Regions from separate parts of the Kineococcus arenarius subsp. arenarius genome, predicted to be linked through region 3. Evidence: riboswitches for the same ligand, from Rfam matches in the RefSeq annotation. Region 3 holds a riboswitch; each other region holds the start of a gene.
What was found. Region 3 has a riboswitch for S-adenosylmethionine ahead of ACRYM0_RS12860 (sulfurtransferase). Riboswitches for the same ligand answer to the same signal wherever they lie in the genome.
Positions count from the first base shown of each region.

Region 1: it holds a riboswitch for S-adenosylmethionine, as region 3 does, so the genes downstream of both, ACRYM0_RS17050 (class I SAM-dependent methyltransferase) here and ACRYM0_RS12860 (sulfurtransferase) in region 3, are expected to answer to the same signal.
Region 2: it holds a riboswitch for S-adenosylmethionine, as region 3 does, so the genes downstream of both, ACRYM0_RS02075 (MetQ/NlpA family ABC transporter substrate-binding protein) here and ACRYM0_RS12860 (sulfurtransferase) in region 3, are expected to answer to the same signal.

Region 1 covers NZ_JBJLSE010000093.1:660-5,690, reverse strand. The annotation lists gene ACRYM0_RS17060 (alpha-galactosidase) at 1-1,132, opposite strand, end outside; gene ACRYM0_RS17055 (ROK family protein) at 1,338-2,504, shown strand; gene ACRYM0_RS17050 (class I SAM-dependent methyltransferase) at 2,516-3,361, opposite strand; SAM riboswitch class I at 3,370-3,456, opposite strand; gene acs (acetate--CoA ligase) at 3,518-5,031, shown strand, end outside.
Region 2 covers NZ_JBJLSE010000003.1:86,396-91,426, reverse strand. The annotation lists gene ACRYM0_RS02085 (methionine ABC transporter permease) at 273-872, opposite strand; gene ACRYM0_RS02080 (methionine ABC transporter ATP-binding protein) at 934-1,962, opposite strand; gene ACRYM0_RS02075 (MetQ/NlpA family ABC transporter substrate-binding protein) at 1,964-2,917, opposite strand; SAM riboswitch class IV at 3,114-3,223, opposite strand; gene ACRYM0_RS02070 (FecCD family ABC transporter permease) at 3,381-4,490, shown strand; gene ACRYM0_RS02065 (ABC transporter substrate-binding protein) at 4,511-5,031, shown strand, end outside.
Region 3 covers NZ_JBJLSE010000050.1:11,752-16,782, reverse strand. The annotation lists gene ACRYM0_RS12870 (GTP-binding protein) at 1-1,628, shown strand, start outside; gene cobA (uroporphyrinogen-III C-methyltransferase) at 1,628-2,830, shown strand; gene ACRYM0_RS12860 (sulfurtransferase) at 2,900-3,823, opposite strand; SAM riboswitch class I at 4,114-4,207, opposite strand; gene ACRYM0_RS12855 (FxLYD domain-containing protein) at 4,270-4,896, opposite strand; tRNA gene ACRYM0_RS12850 (tRNA-Pro) at 5,012-5,031, opposite strand, start outside.

The DNA of each region.
Region 1 (5,031 bases), on a different contig from region 3:
GCCAGACGTCCTCGTCGACGTACCAGTCGCCCAGGCCGGCGGTGTCGTCGCGGCGGTGTCGGAACCAGCCGTCGTCGAGCACGTAGCGCTCGGCGCCGACCTCGGCGGCGGCGCGGGCCAGTTCGGTGAGCCGGCCGAGGTCGTGGTCGAAGTACACGGCCTCCCACGTGTTCACGATGACCGGGCGCGGGTTCGCGGGGTGGTGCTGCCGCGAGCGCAGGTGGGTGTGGAACCGGGCGGCAATCCCGTCCAGGCCGTGCTCGGAGTGCGCCGCGTACACCCACGGGGAGCTGTACCCCTCCCCCCGGGCCAGGCGCACCTCGCCCGGCAGCAGCAGTTCGCCGCCGGACAGGACGGCGGTGCCGGTGTGCTGGCGCTCGGCGAGGGCGCGGTGGTTGCCGCTGAAGGCGACGTGCTGGGCCCACACCTCCCCGGTGCGGAACCCGAAGCCGGCGGTGCCGGCCGCCAGGACGAGCGGGGCGTCGGGGCCGGTGCGCCCGCGCCGGTTCTCGCGGGTGTGGGCGCCGACGACGAGGGGCAGCCGCTGCGGCACCCGTTCCTTGCCCCAGCGGCCCGCCATGTCGAGCAGCTCGGTGGCCACGGGCGGCAGCGGCAGCGCCGGGGCGAGGGCGCCGACCTCGTAACCGTCCGCCCCGGTGTTCGTCAGGTGCGCGCGGTGGCGCAGCAGCCCGGAGGGCAGCAGTTCCAGTTCCAGGTGCAGCTCCAGCGCGGCGGCGGTGTCGGCGGCGCGCACGTCCACGCGCCCGCCGCCCGGCCCGGCGCCGGTGACCTCGACCGCGGTGGGGGCGAAGCGGGTGGCCCAGGCGGTGCCGTCGCGGTGCCCGGCCAGGCCGGGGGTGCCGCTCCAGCCCTGGGCCTGCTCGGGCAGCAGGGCGAGGGGCCGTTCGACGTCGACGGCGTTGTTGGCCCGGGCGGGGGCGCCGGCGACGGCGAGGTCGCCCAGCGCGGCGGCATCGAGCTCGCCGAGGTCGGCGCCCCAGTGCACGAGGGAGGGGAGCTGGTCTGCGTGGGTGCGCAGGACGACGCTGACGCCGGCCGCCCGCAGGTGCACCACCTCCCCGGGGACCGCGGCCCGGGCGGGGGTGGGCGTCTCGCGCTGGAGCAGGGTCACGGCGTCTCCGGGATCACGTCGTCGTGGTCAGGATCGTGCTGCCGCCGATTTCTACGGCAGAACTCCCAGCACCGTCAAGAGGTCTCCTGCTTCCCCGCAGGCGCGGAGATCAGGCTGTTCGGGTAGTGCCGGACTTCCGCGGCGGAAGTCGACTACGGTTCTCCCACGCAGCGCCGAGACCGGCGCCCGACCCCGGAGGAGCCGGATGACCCTCGCGAGCCCGGCGCGACCCGGCACCGCCTGGACCCCGCTGACCGGCCCCGCGCACGACATCGCCCTGGAGGTGCTGCTCGACGGGCCGCTGCCGCGCAGCGAGCTGGCCCGCCGGCTGGACCTGTCCGCCGGCAGCCTGACGCGGCTGTCCCGCCCCCTGCTGGACTCCGGCCTGCTGGTGGAGACGGCGGGCGCGTACGACCCCGTGTCCGGGCGCCCCACGCGACCGCTGGACGTGGAGGAGGGCACCCACTGCTTCGTGGGCGTCAAGCTGACCGCGGACACCGCCTACGCCGTGCTGACCACGCTGCGCGCGAACGTCCTCGCCGAGCTCGAGACGCCCCTGCCGGACCCCTCCCCCGCCGGGTGCACCGCCGCCGTCGGCGACCTCGTCCGGGCCCTGACCGCACGCGCCGACGCACCGGTGCGCGCTGTCGGCGTGAGCCTGGGCGGGCGGGTCTCACCGGACGGGGAGGTCCTCTCGGCCCGCTACCTGGGCTGGGAGGGCGTTCCGTTCGGCCGTCTGCTGGAGGGTGAACTGGGCCTGCCGGTCGTGGTGGACAACGACGTGCTCTCGCTGACGCGGGCCGAGCAGTGGTTCGGCACGGCCCGCCGCTGCGGGCACTTCGCCCTCCTCGTCGTGGGGACCGGAGTGGGGTACGGCCTGGTCGTGCACGAGCAGGTGCTGGACCGCCCGGACGCCGGCGTCGGGTTGCTGGGGCACTTCCCCCTGGACCCCGCGGGGCCCCTGTGCCCGGACGGGCACACCGGCTGCGCGGAGGCGATGCTCACGCGGGGGGCGGTGGAGGCGCGGGCGAGCGCGGCGCTGCGGCGCCTGGTGGGTTTCGAGGAGGTGCTGGACCTGGCGGCGGCGGGCGACGTGCTGGCGCGGCGGGTCGTCGACGACTCCGCCCGCGCGCTGGGCGTCCTGGTGGCCGCGATCGGCAACCTCACGATGCCCGAGAAGGTGCTCGTCTCCGGGGAGAACGCCCGGCTGGCCGAGGTGGGTGCCGCGGCGCTGCGGGAGGGGATCCGGGCGCACCGCAGCCCGCACGCCTCCGAGCTGGACGTGGACGTGCAGCACACGGGTTTCCCGGAGTGGGCACGGGGAGCCGCGGTCACCGCGATCCGCACGTTCGTGCTGGGGCACCGCCGCTGAGGGCGCCGCCGTCAGCGGCGGCGCGCCAGCAGGTGCCAGAACCGCGCCGTCCGCCGGAACTCCTCGCGCCGGCTGAGCTCGACCTCCAGCTCCTCCAGGTCCGCGACGGAGCGCTCGTCGGCCCGGTGGGCGTCCTCCAGCAGCGTGGTGACCGTCAGCACCCCGGCGCGCCCGACGACCTCGCACCCGGCGGCTCCCACGGCCTCCTCGACGACGGCGGGGTCCAGGCGCAGCACGGAACGGCCGGTGGCCGGGTCCTCCCCGCGCTCGGCGTCCAGCACCACCCACGCCTGCGCCGGCCCGTCGCGCAGCGCGGCGGCCAGGACGTCGGCGGCCGGGTTCGGCGCCATGAGGGAGAGCAGGCCACCGGGGCGCAGGGAGGACGCCAGGGTCGCCACGTCGTCCGCGACCTGTTGCGCACCGCCCCGGTGCTGCAGCACGTCGTGGCACAGCACGACGTCGAAGGACCCCGAACCCCCCGCGCGGTGCCGGGTCAGCGCCGCCAGGGCGGTGAGGTCCTCCAGGTCCGCGGCCACGGTGCGCACGCGGTCGGCGACACCCGCGGCGGTGGCCGCGGCGCGGGCCGCGCCCAGCACGTCCGGTGAGGCGTCCAGGACCGTCACCTCGTGGCCGGCGAGCGCGAGCTGCAGCGCGTCGCGGCCGTCCCCGCCGCCGGCGTCCAGCACGCGCAGCGGCGCCGGGCCCAGCTGCGCGCACCGCTCGCGCAGCAGCACCGCCAGCACCCGGTAGCGCAGACGCCCCCACGGGGACTCCTGCCAGGTGGCCCAGGCGGCGGCCTCGCGGCGCGCCTGCTCGGACCCCGCTGCGCCGTCCGCGGCGGGCGTGGTGGTGCTCATGCCGTGCCTCCCCATCGGTCCTGGCGTGAGCACCCTCCACGCGGGGGTTGCTGCGGCGTCGTCGAGCCAGGTCTCTCGGCCGCTCTGGATGGTCCGAGCAGAGTACGGCACGGATACGCTGACCGCCCGACCCACGACCCCGGAGGACCCGCGCCCATGAGCACCGCCCCCCTCGCCGCCGGCGACGAGCTCGTCTTCCCCCCGCCCGCGGGGTTCGCCGCGCAGGCCAACGTGGGCGCGGAGGAGTACGAGCGCGCCGCGGCGGACCCGGAGGCGTTCTGGGCCGAGCAGGCCGGCCGGTTGCAGTGGGACGAGCCCTGGCACACCGTGTTCGACGGCTCGACGCTGCCCACGGCGCAGTGGTTCGTCGGCGGCAAGCTCAACGTGGCCGTGAACTGCGTGGACCGGCACGTGGCCGCCGGGCGCGGGGAGAAGGTGGCCCTGCACTGGGAGGGCGAGCCCGGCGACTCGCGCACCATCACCTACGCGCAGCTGCAGGACGAGGTGTGCCGCACGGCGAACGCGCTGCAGGAACTCGGCGTGGGGCACGGCGACCGGGTGGTGCTCTACCTGCCGGTGCTGCCCGAGACGATCGTGACGACGATGGCGTGCGCGCGCATCGGCGCGGTCGTCAGCCTGGTGTTCGGGGGTTTCTCCGCCGAGGCGCTGCGCTTCCGGGTGGAGGACACCGGCGCGAAGCTGCTGGTGTGCACGGACGGGCAGTTCCGCCGCGGGAAGGCGGTGGCCGTCAAGGGTGCCGCCGACGCCGCTGTCGAGGGCCTGGAGCACGTCGAGCACGTGCTGGTGCTGCGCCGCACCGGGGACCTGACGCCGGACGTGCCGTGGACGCCGGGGCGCGACGTGTGGTGGCACGACGTCGTGGACCGGCAGAGCACCGAGCACGCCGCCCCGAGCTTCGACAGCGAGAACCCGCTGTTCATCATCTACACCTCGGGCACCACGGGGAAGCCGAAGGGCCTGGTGCACACCAGCGGCGGGTACCTCACCCACACGTCCTGGTCGCACTGGGCGGTGTTCGACGTCAAGGACGACGACGTCTACTGGTGCCAGGCGGACCTGGCGTGGGTGACGGCGCACAGCTACGAGATGTACGGGCCGCTGTCCAACGGCACCACCCAGGTCATCTACGAGGGTTCACCGCTGACCCCGCACCCCGGCCGGCACTTCGAGGTCATCGAGAAGTACGGCGTGACGACCTACTACACGGCGCCGACCCTGGTGCGGACGTTCATGAAGCACGGACCGGAACTGCCCGCGCGCTTCGACCTGTCCTCGCTGCGGCTGCTGGGCTCGGTGGGCGAGGCGATCAACCCCGAGGCGTGGCTGTGGCTGCACCGCGAGGTCGGCGGCGGTCGCTGCCCGATCGTGGACACCTGGTGGCAGTCGGAGACCGGCGCCGCGGTCGTCGCTCCCCTGCCGGGCGTGACGCCGCTGAAGCCCGGTTCGGGCACGGTGCCGCTGCCGGGGCTGGCCGCGGCCGTCGTCGACGACGCCGGCCGCGAGACGGCGCCCGGCGAGACGGGGGTGCTCGTCATCACCCGCCCCTGGCCGGGCATGGCCCGCACGGTGTGGCGCGACCACGCCCGGTTCGTGAAGTCCTACTGGGAGCCGTACGCCGCGCAGGGCTGGTACCTCGCGGGCGACTCGGC
Region 2 (5,031 bases), on a different contig from region 3:
CGCGTGGTGCCGGCGCTCGTGACCGTCTCACGGCTGCTGGTGATCGCCCGGGTCACCGGGGGCCTCCCCTGCCCCCTGCGCGCCGGCGCTGGGAGGCCTTCCAGGGCATCCGCTCGGGGGCCTTCCTCGCCTCCTCCCCGCTCCTCGCCGCCAGCGTCACCGGCCAGGTGCGGTGAGCCCCGGCTCCGCCCGCGGTTGCGAGGGCCCGGGAACGCCGGTGGGCGGGCCCCCGCGCCGCGGGGACCCGCCCACCGGCGGAGGGAGGGGTGCGGTCAGCGGCGCAGGACCCCGCGGGCGATGCGGTTGCCGACGAACTGACCCACCTGCACGATGACGATGATCGTGGCGACGCTGACGTAGACGATGCCCCAGTCGTAGCGCTGGGAGCCGTACGTGATGGCGTAGTCGCCCAGCCCGCCGCCGCCGACGAGGCCGGCCTGGGCGGTCATGTCGACGATGCCCACGAAGATGAACGTGTACCCCAGCACGAGCGGGCCGAGGCCCTCGGGGACGACGACGCCGAAGAGGATCCGCAGCCGGGAGGCGCCGGCCGCGCGGGCGGCCTCCACCACACCGGGTTCCACCCCGACGAGGCTCTGCTCGACGATGCGGGAGACCGCGAACGCCGCGGCCAGCGCGATGGCGAACGTCACCGCCCCGGTGCCGATGGTGGTGCCGAGCACCGCGATCTGCAACGGGGTGACCGCCGCCAGGAAGATGACGAACGGGATCGGGCGGACGATGTTCACCACGACACCCAGGACGCCGAACACGACCCGGTTGCCCAGCAGGTGCCCGGGGCGGGTCGCGTACAGGGCGATCCCGAGCGCCAGCCCGAGGACGCCGGAGGCGACCATCGAGACCAGCGCCATGAACAGCGTCTCCCCGATGGAACCGACGTAGACGTCGAGCGTGCTGAGGAAACCCTCCACGTCAGACCTCCTCCTCGGCGCGCACGCCGGCCCCGCGCAGCGCGGCGAGCGCTGCGTCCACGGCGCTGTCGGGACCGGTGGCCTCGTAGGTGAGGGAACCGATGCGCCGCTCGCGCAGCTCCCCCACCCCGCCGTGCACGAGCTCGGTGCGGACCCCGGCGGTGGCGAACGCGTCGTCGATCCGCTTCTGCAGGCCGACCTCGTCGGTGACCTGCACCGTGACCAGGCGCCCGGGGTGGTGCTCGCGCAGCCGCACCAGCTGCTCGCGGGTGGGCCGGTCGTGCAGGACGCTGCGCACGAACCGCTGCGCCGGCGCGGTCTGCGGGGCGGAGAACACGTCGTAGACGTCGCCCACCTCGACGACGCGGCCGGCCTCCATGACCGCGACCCGGTCGGCGATCTGCCGCACGGCGTCCATCTCGTGCGTGATGACGACGATCGTCACGCCGAGCTCGCGGTTGACCCGCCGCAGCAGCGAGAGGACCTCGGTGGTGGTCTCCGGGTCCAGGGCGCTGGTGGCCTCGTCGGCCAGCAGCAGCGGCGGGTTCGTCGCCAGCGCGCGGGCGATGCCGACGCGCTGCTTCTGCCCGCCGGAGAGCTGCTCGGGGTGGGCGTGGGCGCGGTCCAGCAGCCCGACGAAGTCCAGCAGCTCGGCGACCCGTGCGTCGCGCCGCTCCCGGGGGACGCCGGCCACCTTCAGCGGGTAGGCGACGTTCCCGGCGACGGTGCGGGAGCGGAACAGGTTGAACTGCTGGAAGATCATGCCGATCTCCCGGCGGGCGGCCCGCAGGTCCTTCTCGGGCAGGCGCGTCAGCTCCCGCCCGGCGACGGTGACCGTCCCGGAGGTGGGTGCCTCCAGGGCGTTCACCAGCCGCACGAGCGTGGACTTGCCGGCCCCGGAGTACCCGATGACGGCGATGACCTCGCCGGCGTGCACGTCCAGGCTGACGTCGTCGACGGCGGTGACGACCCCGCCGCCGCGCTCGTACCGCTTGGTGACGCCCTGCAGGCGCACGATGGGGTCGGCCATCTCAGCCCTGCGCCGCCCGCGCGTCCTCCTCGACGTCCGCCAGCTGCTCCTGCAGGGTGGCGGGGTCGACGTCGCGCACGACGGCCTGCGGGTAGCTCTGCACGAACTCCTCCAGCACCGCGGGGTCGTGGATGAGCTGGGCGAGGTCCAGGTACGTCTGGTTGCCGGTGTCCTCGGCGCGGGAGACGAAGAGGTTCACGTACGGCACCGCGGACTCGCTCTCGGGGTCGTCCTGGTGGACGACGTCCTCGACGGGCAGCCCGGCGCTGGTGGCGTAGTTGTTGTTCACGACGGCGCCGACCACGGAACCGTTCTGCAGCGCACCGGCGGTCTGCGAGGCGTCCAGCGGGACGACCTCGACCTTCGCCTCCTGCACGTCCGCGACGGTGGAGAACGCCGAGCCGCCGTCGGCGAGGGTCAGCAGGCCCGCGTCCTGCAGCACGAGCAGCGCGCGCGCCTCGTTGATGGCGTCGTCCGGGATGGCGACCTTCGCGCCCTGCGGGAACTGCGAGGGGTCCTCGTACTGGGTGGAGTACAGCGGCAGCGGGTAGACGGCGGTGGAGCCGATCGGCTGCAGGTCGTCGTCGGCGGTGACGTTGTAGTCCGCCAGGTACTGGGTGTGCTGGAACTGGTTGAGGTCGACCTCGCCCTGGCTCAGCGCCGGGTTCGGCAGGCTGTAGTCGGAGAAGTTCACCAGTTCCACGTCGACGCCGAGGCGCTCGCTCGCGAGGTCGACGTAGGTGTTCCAGTACGGCTCGGCCTGGTCGGTGACGCCGATGCGCACGGTCTGCGTCTCGCCGGCCGCCGTGGTGGTGGTGTCGTCGTCGCCGGTGTTCCGCACGACGAGCACCACGATGATCGCGATGATCGCCAGGGCGGCGGCGCCGATGACGAGCGGCGCCTTGCTGCGGCCGGGCTTGTCGGGCAGGGAAGGAGGGGTGGCGGCGCTGGACAACTCGGGGCTCCTCGTGGGGTGGTGCGGGGTTCGGGTCCCCCGGCGCCGGGTCCGGCGGCGCGGGGGTCGGCAGGGGCGGGCGGTCAGCCGCCGGTGGCGGCGCCGCCCCGCGGACACGAGGGGGGCGTGGCGCGCGGGCTCACGACGGGTCGCCTCCTGATCGGCCAGGCCGGTCCGGCGCTGCTGCGACGGCACGGCCACACGCTTGCGGGGCGCACCGCCCCGCCGGGCTTTCACCTGGAGCACCCCACCGCGGACGAGGGTTGCCGGTCAGCAAGCCAGGGCTTGTCGCTGACGCTCGATGCCGTCGGGAATCGTAACGACGGGCCCGAGGGAGCGTCAAAACGCGGCGGGGCGCCCGGGGGCGGCCGCGCCCGGCGCCCGCACCGGCGCGCCCGCCGCCGCTTGTCGCGAGTAGGTTGCAACAAGCCCGCCCGCCGTCCCGCGCCCGCAGGAGGTCCCCGTGCCGTCAGCCGGCGCCCCGCCCCGGCGGCGCCCCGCCCCGCCCCCCCCTCCCCCCGCCCCGCGCGGGCGGCGGGCCCGGGCCCGCCGCAGCGCCCTGGTGCTGCTGGCGCTGGGCGCCCTGACCGGCCTCGCGGCGCTGCTCGGCGCGGTCGTGGGCGCCGTCGCGATCTCCCCGGCCGACGTGCTGCGCGTGGCCGGCCACCACCTCGTGGGCGTCCCGGCCCGGGTGACGTGGGACCCGGTCGTCGACGCCGTGGTGCACGACGTGCGCCTGCCCCGGGTCCTGCTGGGCCTGGCCGTCGGCGCCGGGCTGGCGGTGTGCGGGACGGCGCTGCAGGCGATGGTGCGCAACCCGCTGGCCGACCCGCAGCTGCTGGGCGTCAGCTCCGGCGCCTCCACGGGTGCCGCGGCGGCGCTGCTGCTGGGGGCCGGCGCCGGCTGGGGCGAGCACGCCCTGGCCGGCAGCGCGTTCACCGGCGCCCTGGCGGCCTCGGTCCTGGTGTACGCCGTCGCCCGCGGCGCCGGGCAGGTCACCTCGGCGCGGCTGCTGCTGGCGGGCGTCGCCGTCGGCTACGCGCTGCACGCGGCCACGAGCTTCCTCGTCTTCGCCTCCGGCTCCGCCGAGGGGGCCCGCTCGGTGACGTTCTGGCTGCTGGGCTCGCTGGGCCTGGCCACCCGGGGCGCGGCGCTGGGGACCGTGCTGGTGGTGGTCACCGCGACCGTGGCGGCCCTGACGGCGTGGGGGCCGCGGCTGGACGCCCTGGCCCTGGGCGACGAGACCGCGCGCGGCCTGGGGGTCTCCCCCGCCGCGTTCCGCACGCTCCTGCTGGCCGTGGTGTCGCTGTGCGTGGGGGTGCTCGTGGCCGCCTCGGGGACGATCGGCTTCGTGGGCCTGGTGGTGCCGCACGTGGCGCGGCGCCTGGTCGGCGGGGCGCACCGCTGGTCGGTGCCGGCCGCGGCGCTGCTGGGCGCGGCGTTCCTGGTGGCGGCCGACCTGCTGGCCCGCACCGTGCTGGCGCCGCAGGAGCTGCCCATCGGCATCGTCACCGCGCTGGCCGGCTGCCCGTTCCTGCTGTGGCTGGTGCGCGGCACCCGCACCGGCGCCTGATCCGTCCCGTGGAGGTCCCGTTGGACAACCCCCGCCCCACCCGGCGCGCGACCCTGATCGCGGCGGCCTGCGCCCTGCTGAGCGCCGGCTGCGGCAGCACCGGCAGCAGCGGCGCCGGTCCCGCGGGCGACCGGCTCGAACTGGTGAACTGCGGGCAGCCGGTGGTGCTGCGCACCCCGCCCGAGCGGGTGGTGCTGCTCAAGAGCGCCGCCGTGCCGTACCTGCACGAGCTGGGCGTCCTGGACCGCGTCGTCGCCCGCGCCGGGCTGTACCCGCAGGAGTACTACGACGAGGCGACGCGGCGCGAGCTGGACGCCGTGCCGCTGCTGACCGACCGCACCGACACCAGCGGGCACCTGCGCATCTCCCGCGAGGTCGTCCTGGCCCAGCGCCCGGACCTGGTGCTGGGCGAGGTCGACGGCCTGGACCGCGCGTCGCTGGCGGCCTCCGGGATCGCGCTGCTGGAGGAACCGGCGCTGTGCACGAGCGGCGACGGCGATCCCGGGTTCGACACCGTCTACGAGCAGGTGGAGCTGTACGG
Region 3 (5,031 bases):
TCGGCCGGCTCCTGCTGGACACCGGGAGCCTGCCCACCGACCACCTCGCCGCCGTCGACGGCCCCGACGGCCCGGACCTGGCGGCGCTGTCGGACGGCCTGCGCGCCGAGCGCGAGCAGGGCATCACCATCGACGTGGCGTACCGGTTCTTCTCGACCGCCAAGCGCAACTACGTCCTCGCCGACACCCCCGGGCACGAGCGGTACACCCGCAACATGGTGACGGGCACCTCCAACGCCCACCTGGCGATGCTGCTGGTGGACGTGCGCGCCGGTGTCCTGGACCAGACGCGCCGGCACGCACGGATCGCCACCCTGCTGGGCGTGCCGCACCTGGTGGCGGTGGTGAACAAGATGGACCTCGTCGACTTCGACCGCTCCCGGTTCTCCTCGGTGCGCGAGGAGCTGCGCGAGGTCGCCGACCGGCTCGGCGTGCGGATGCTCGTGGTGCCGGTGGCCGCCAAGCACGGCGACAACGTCGCGAACCGCTCGGCGAACACCCCCTGGTACGACGGTCCGACGCTGCTGGAGCACCTGGACGGCGTGGAGGTCCTGCCGCCGGACTTCGGCGTGGGGCGGCTGCGCATGCCGGTGCAGTGGGTCTCGCGGCCCGTCGCGGGCAGGCGGCGCAGCTACACCGGCCGGGTGGCCGCGGGCACGCTGCGCGCCGGTGACGAGGTCGTCGTGCTCCCCTCCGGTTCCCGCACCCGCGTCACGGCCGTGGACACCCTCGACGACGGCCGCGAGGTCGCGGTGCCGCCGCTGTCGGTGGCGGTGGAACTGGCCGACGAGCTCGACGTCGGCCGCGGTGACGTCCTCGTGGCCCCGGACGCCGAGCCGGTCGTCACCCGCGAGCTGCGGGCGCAGGTGTGCTGGATGCACGCCGAACCCCTGACCCCGGGTCGGCGGCTGCTGCTGAAGCACACCACCCGCACGGTGCGCGCCGAGGTCACCGCCCTGCACGACCGGATGGACCCGCGCACCCTGGCCGAGCTGCCGGCACCGGGGCAGCTGCAGATGAACGACATCGGTGCGCTCACCCTGCGCACCGCCGTCGACCTGGTGGTCGAGCCGTACTCGCACAACCGGGACATGGGCGCGTTCATCCTCGTCGACGAGCACACCCACGACACGGTGGCCGCCGGCGTCGTGCGCGAGGCCACCGACCGGCGCACCGGACCGCGCGCCGGTGACGGCGCGGTGTGGCGCTCCTCGCAGGCCCCCCGCCCGCACCCCGGGGCGGCGCTGTGGCTGCTGCCCGCCGCCGGCGCGGCGGATGCCGAGGAGGTGGCCGGCGAGGTGGAGGCCGCTCTGCTCGCACAGGGCCGCCCGTCGTACGCGCTGCGCGCGGAGAACCTGCGCGCGGGCCTGACCGCGGACCTGGGGGACTCGGCCGCGGAACGCGCGGAGGCGTCGCGCCGCACCGCGCACGCCGCCCGGCTGCTGGCCGACGCCGGCGTGGTGGTGGTCGGGACCGCCGGCGACGCGGCGCAGGCGGAGGCGCTGGCGCAGGTGGTGCGCGAGGCCGGTCCCACCGCCGTGGTGCTGACGCTGCAGGCGGGCCGGGACGCGGCGGCGGAGGCGCGCCGGGCGATCACCGCGCTCACCGGGGAGGCGGGGCGCGGCTGATGCAGCCGCTGCACCTGGACCTGCGCGGCCGGGCCGTGGTCGTGGCCGGGGGCGGACCCACCGCCGCCCGGTGCGCCCGCGACCTGACCGCCGCGGGGGCCGACGTCCTCGTCGTGGCCGTGCGGCTGTGCGAGGACCTGCACGAGCAGCACGGCGCCGGGCGGGTGCGCTGGCGCGAGGGCACCGTCGGCGGCGCGGACCTGGTGGGCGCCTGGCTGGTGCACGCCGCCACGGGCGACGCGGACGGCGACGCCGCCGTGGCGGCGCTGGCCGAGCAGCACCACCTGTGGTGCGTGCGGCCGGACGCACCGGCGGGCGGGACGGCGGTGGAACCCGCCGTCGTGCGCCGCGACGACGTCGTCGTCTCCGTGGGTGCGGACGGCGACACCGACCGCGCCCGCGCGCTGGCGGTGCACCTTGGTCACCTCCTGGACTCCGGGCGCGCACCCCTGCGGCGGCACCGCCCCCGCGCGGGCCGCGTCGTCCTGGTCGGCGGCGGGCCCGGCGAGCCGGAGCTGATGACGCTGCGCGGGCGCCGCCGCCTGGCCGAGGCGGACGTCGTGGTCGTGGACCGGTTGGCCCCCACGGGTGTGCTCGCCGAGCTCGACCCGGACGTCGAGGTCGTCGACGTCGGCAAGACCGCCGGGAACCACCCCGTGCCGCAGGAGGAGATCAACCGCGTCCTGGTCGACGCCGCCCTCGCCGGACGCACCGTCGTGCGCCTGAAGGGGGGTGACCCGTACGTCCTGGGCCGCGGCGGCGAGGAGGTCCTCGCCTGCCGCGCGGCGGGGGTGGAGGTCGAGGTGGTGCCCGGCGTCACCAGCGCCTTCGCCGTGCCCGCCGCCGCCGGCATCCCGGTGACCCACCGCGGGGCTGCGCGCTGCGTCACCGTCGTCTCCGGCCACGAGGACCTCGACGGCGACGACCTGGGGGCCCTGGCGCAGCTGGGCGGCACGCTCGTGGTGCTCATGGGCGTGGCGGCCCTGGAGCGGCTCGCCGAGGGGCTGCTGGCCGCCGGCCGCGACCCCGCCACACCGGTCGCCGTGGTGCAGGACGGTTGGAGCCCGCAGCAGCGCACCACCACCGCTCCCCTGGCCGACATCGCCCGGGTGGCGCGCACGGCACGGGTGCGCGCGCCGGCAGTCGTCGTGGTCGGCGACGTCGTCGACGCCCTGGCCCCCACGGGACCCCGGACGCGGTGAGGGGGCGGGGCCCACCGGGCCCCGCCCCCTCGTGACACCACCGGCTCAGCGCCCGGCGGCTCCGTCCGCTCAGCGCTTCGCGGCGCCGACCTCGCCCGGCTCGGAGCCGACCACGATCGGGGCACGCACCGCGTTGCCCCACTCGGTCCAGCTGCCGTCGTAGTTGCGCACGTTCTCCAGGCCCAGCAGGTGCGTCAGCACGAACCACGTGTGGCTGGAACGCTCCCCGATGCGGCAGTAGGTGACGGTGTCCGTCTGCGGGGTCAGCCCGGCACCGGAGAAGTAGATCTCCTCCAGCGCCGCGCGGTCCTTGAACGTGCCGTCCTCGTTGGCAGCCTTCGCCCACGGCACGCTGGCCGCACCGGCGATGTGACCGCCGCGCAGGGTTCCCTCCTGCGGGTAGTCGGGCATGTGGGTGCGCTCGCCGGTGTACTCCTGCGGCGAGCGCACGTCGATCAGGCCGCCGCGGTGCTCGCGCACGTCCGGGGCGAACGCGCGCACGCGGCTGTCGTCGCGCTCCACGACGGGGTACTCGGTGCGCTCGCGCTGGGGGACCTCGGTCGTCAGCTCACGGCCCTCGGCGGCCCACTTGGCGCGGCCGCCGTCCAGCAGGCGCACGTCCTCGTGGCCGAACAGCGTGAACACCCACAGGGCGTAGGCGGCCCACCAGTTGCTCTTGTCGCCGTACAGCACGATGGTGTCGTCGCGGCGGATCCCCTTGCGGGAGAGCAGCTCGGCGAACGCAGCACCATCGAGGTAGTCGCGGGTCACCTCGTCGTTCAGCTCGGTGTGCCAGTCGACCTTGACCGCGCCGGGGATGTGGCCGGTCTCGTACAGCAGGACGTCCTCGTCGCTCTCCACGACGACCAGGCCCTCACGGCCCAGGTTCCCGGCCAGCCAGGCGGTGCTGACCAGCTTCTCGGGGTGGGCGTACTCGGCGAACTTCGGCTCGGTGGTGTCGACGGGGGCCGTGCCGGACGTGGTGCTGGACATGCGTGTTCTCTCCAGGGCGTGACGTGGGTTCGCCGGCCGCCGCGCGGCGGCCGGGTGCGGTGGTGGTGCGGTGCCGCACCGGGTTCGCGCGCTCGCCCGGTCGGGGCGGCACGGGGTTCCGGGCGGGCCGGGTCCCGGGTGGGCGGGGTGCGCCCCGGGTCCCCGGGGCGCACCCCGCGGTCCGGGCGGGTTCTGCGGGCTGTCTGCGACAGGCGGCGGAACCGCGGCGGCACAGGTCGATGTGCCGCCGCGAGTGCAGTTCTGTGGTGCGGTCCTGCGTCATCCCGTGCCCTCCATCGGCCCTGGCGGAAGCACCCACGCCCTGCGGGAGGGGGGTTGCTGCGGCGTCGTCGAGCCAGGTCTCTCGGCCGCTCTGGATGGTCGTGGCGCCACCGTGCCCGGTGCGGGGCCGGGCTGTCAACCTCGCTGCACCACCCGCCACCCGTTCAGGCCCCGGTCACCTCCAGGACCCGGCAGGCCACCGCACCGGTGACGCCCTCGCCGCGCACCTGCACGGTCCTCGTCTCCCCCGGCGCGAGCTCCTCCACGACGACGCTGCCCCGGCCCAGCTGGGCGTCGGCGGCGTCCATCCACTCCACGACGACCGTGGAAGCGCCGGGGCGCTCGGCCGTCCCGGTGACCTCCAGGGTCGCGGTGGCCGTCCCGGAGCCGGTGACGTCGCCGCAGCCGGTCACCGCGATGCCCTCGGGGGCACCGGAGGGCCGCGTGCCGGCCGCTCCCCCCTCGGCGGGAGGAGCGCTGACCCCGGGCCCGGCGGGACCGGGCCCCGGCGTGCCGTCGACCACGTCGCCGCGCTCCCGGGCGGTGACGGCCACGACGACCGCGGCGGCGGCCAGGGACAGCACCAGCCCCGCCACGGCCACGCGCCGAGCCCGGCGAAGGCTCACGGCGCCCGCCCCGGCACCGAGCAGCGCCAGGCACAGGGCGAGCACGTGCAGCCTCGGCACGAGGGCGGTGACGGCACCCGCCGCACCCAGCACGACGGAGGCGACCGCCACTGCGTCGTGCGGCCGGCGGGCGGAGGAAGGGGCTGGTCGTGCGGTCGTGGTCACGGTGGCGTCCCGGGGCTCGTCGTCGTGCTCCTGGCCCGCTCCAGGCTAGGTGAACCACCCGGGAACAGCGAGAGGGCCGGCCCCTCGCGGGACCGACCCTCCGTACTGCTCACTGTCGGGCTGACAGGATTTGAA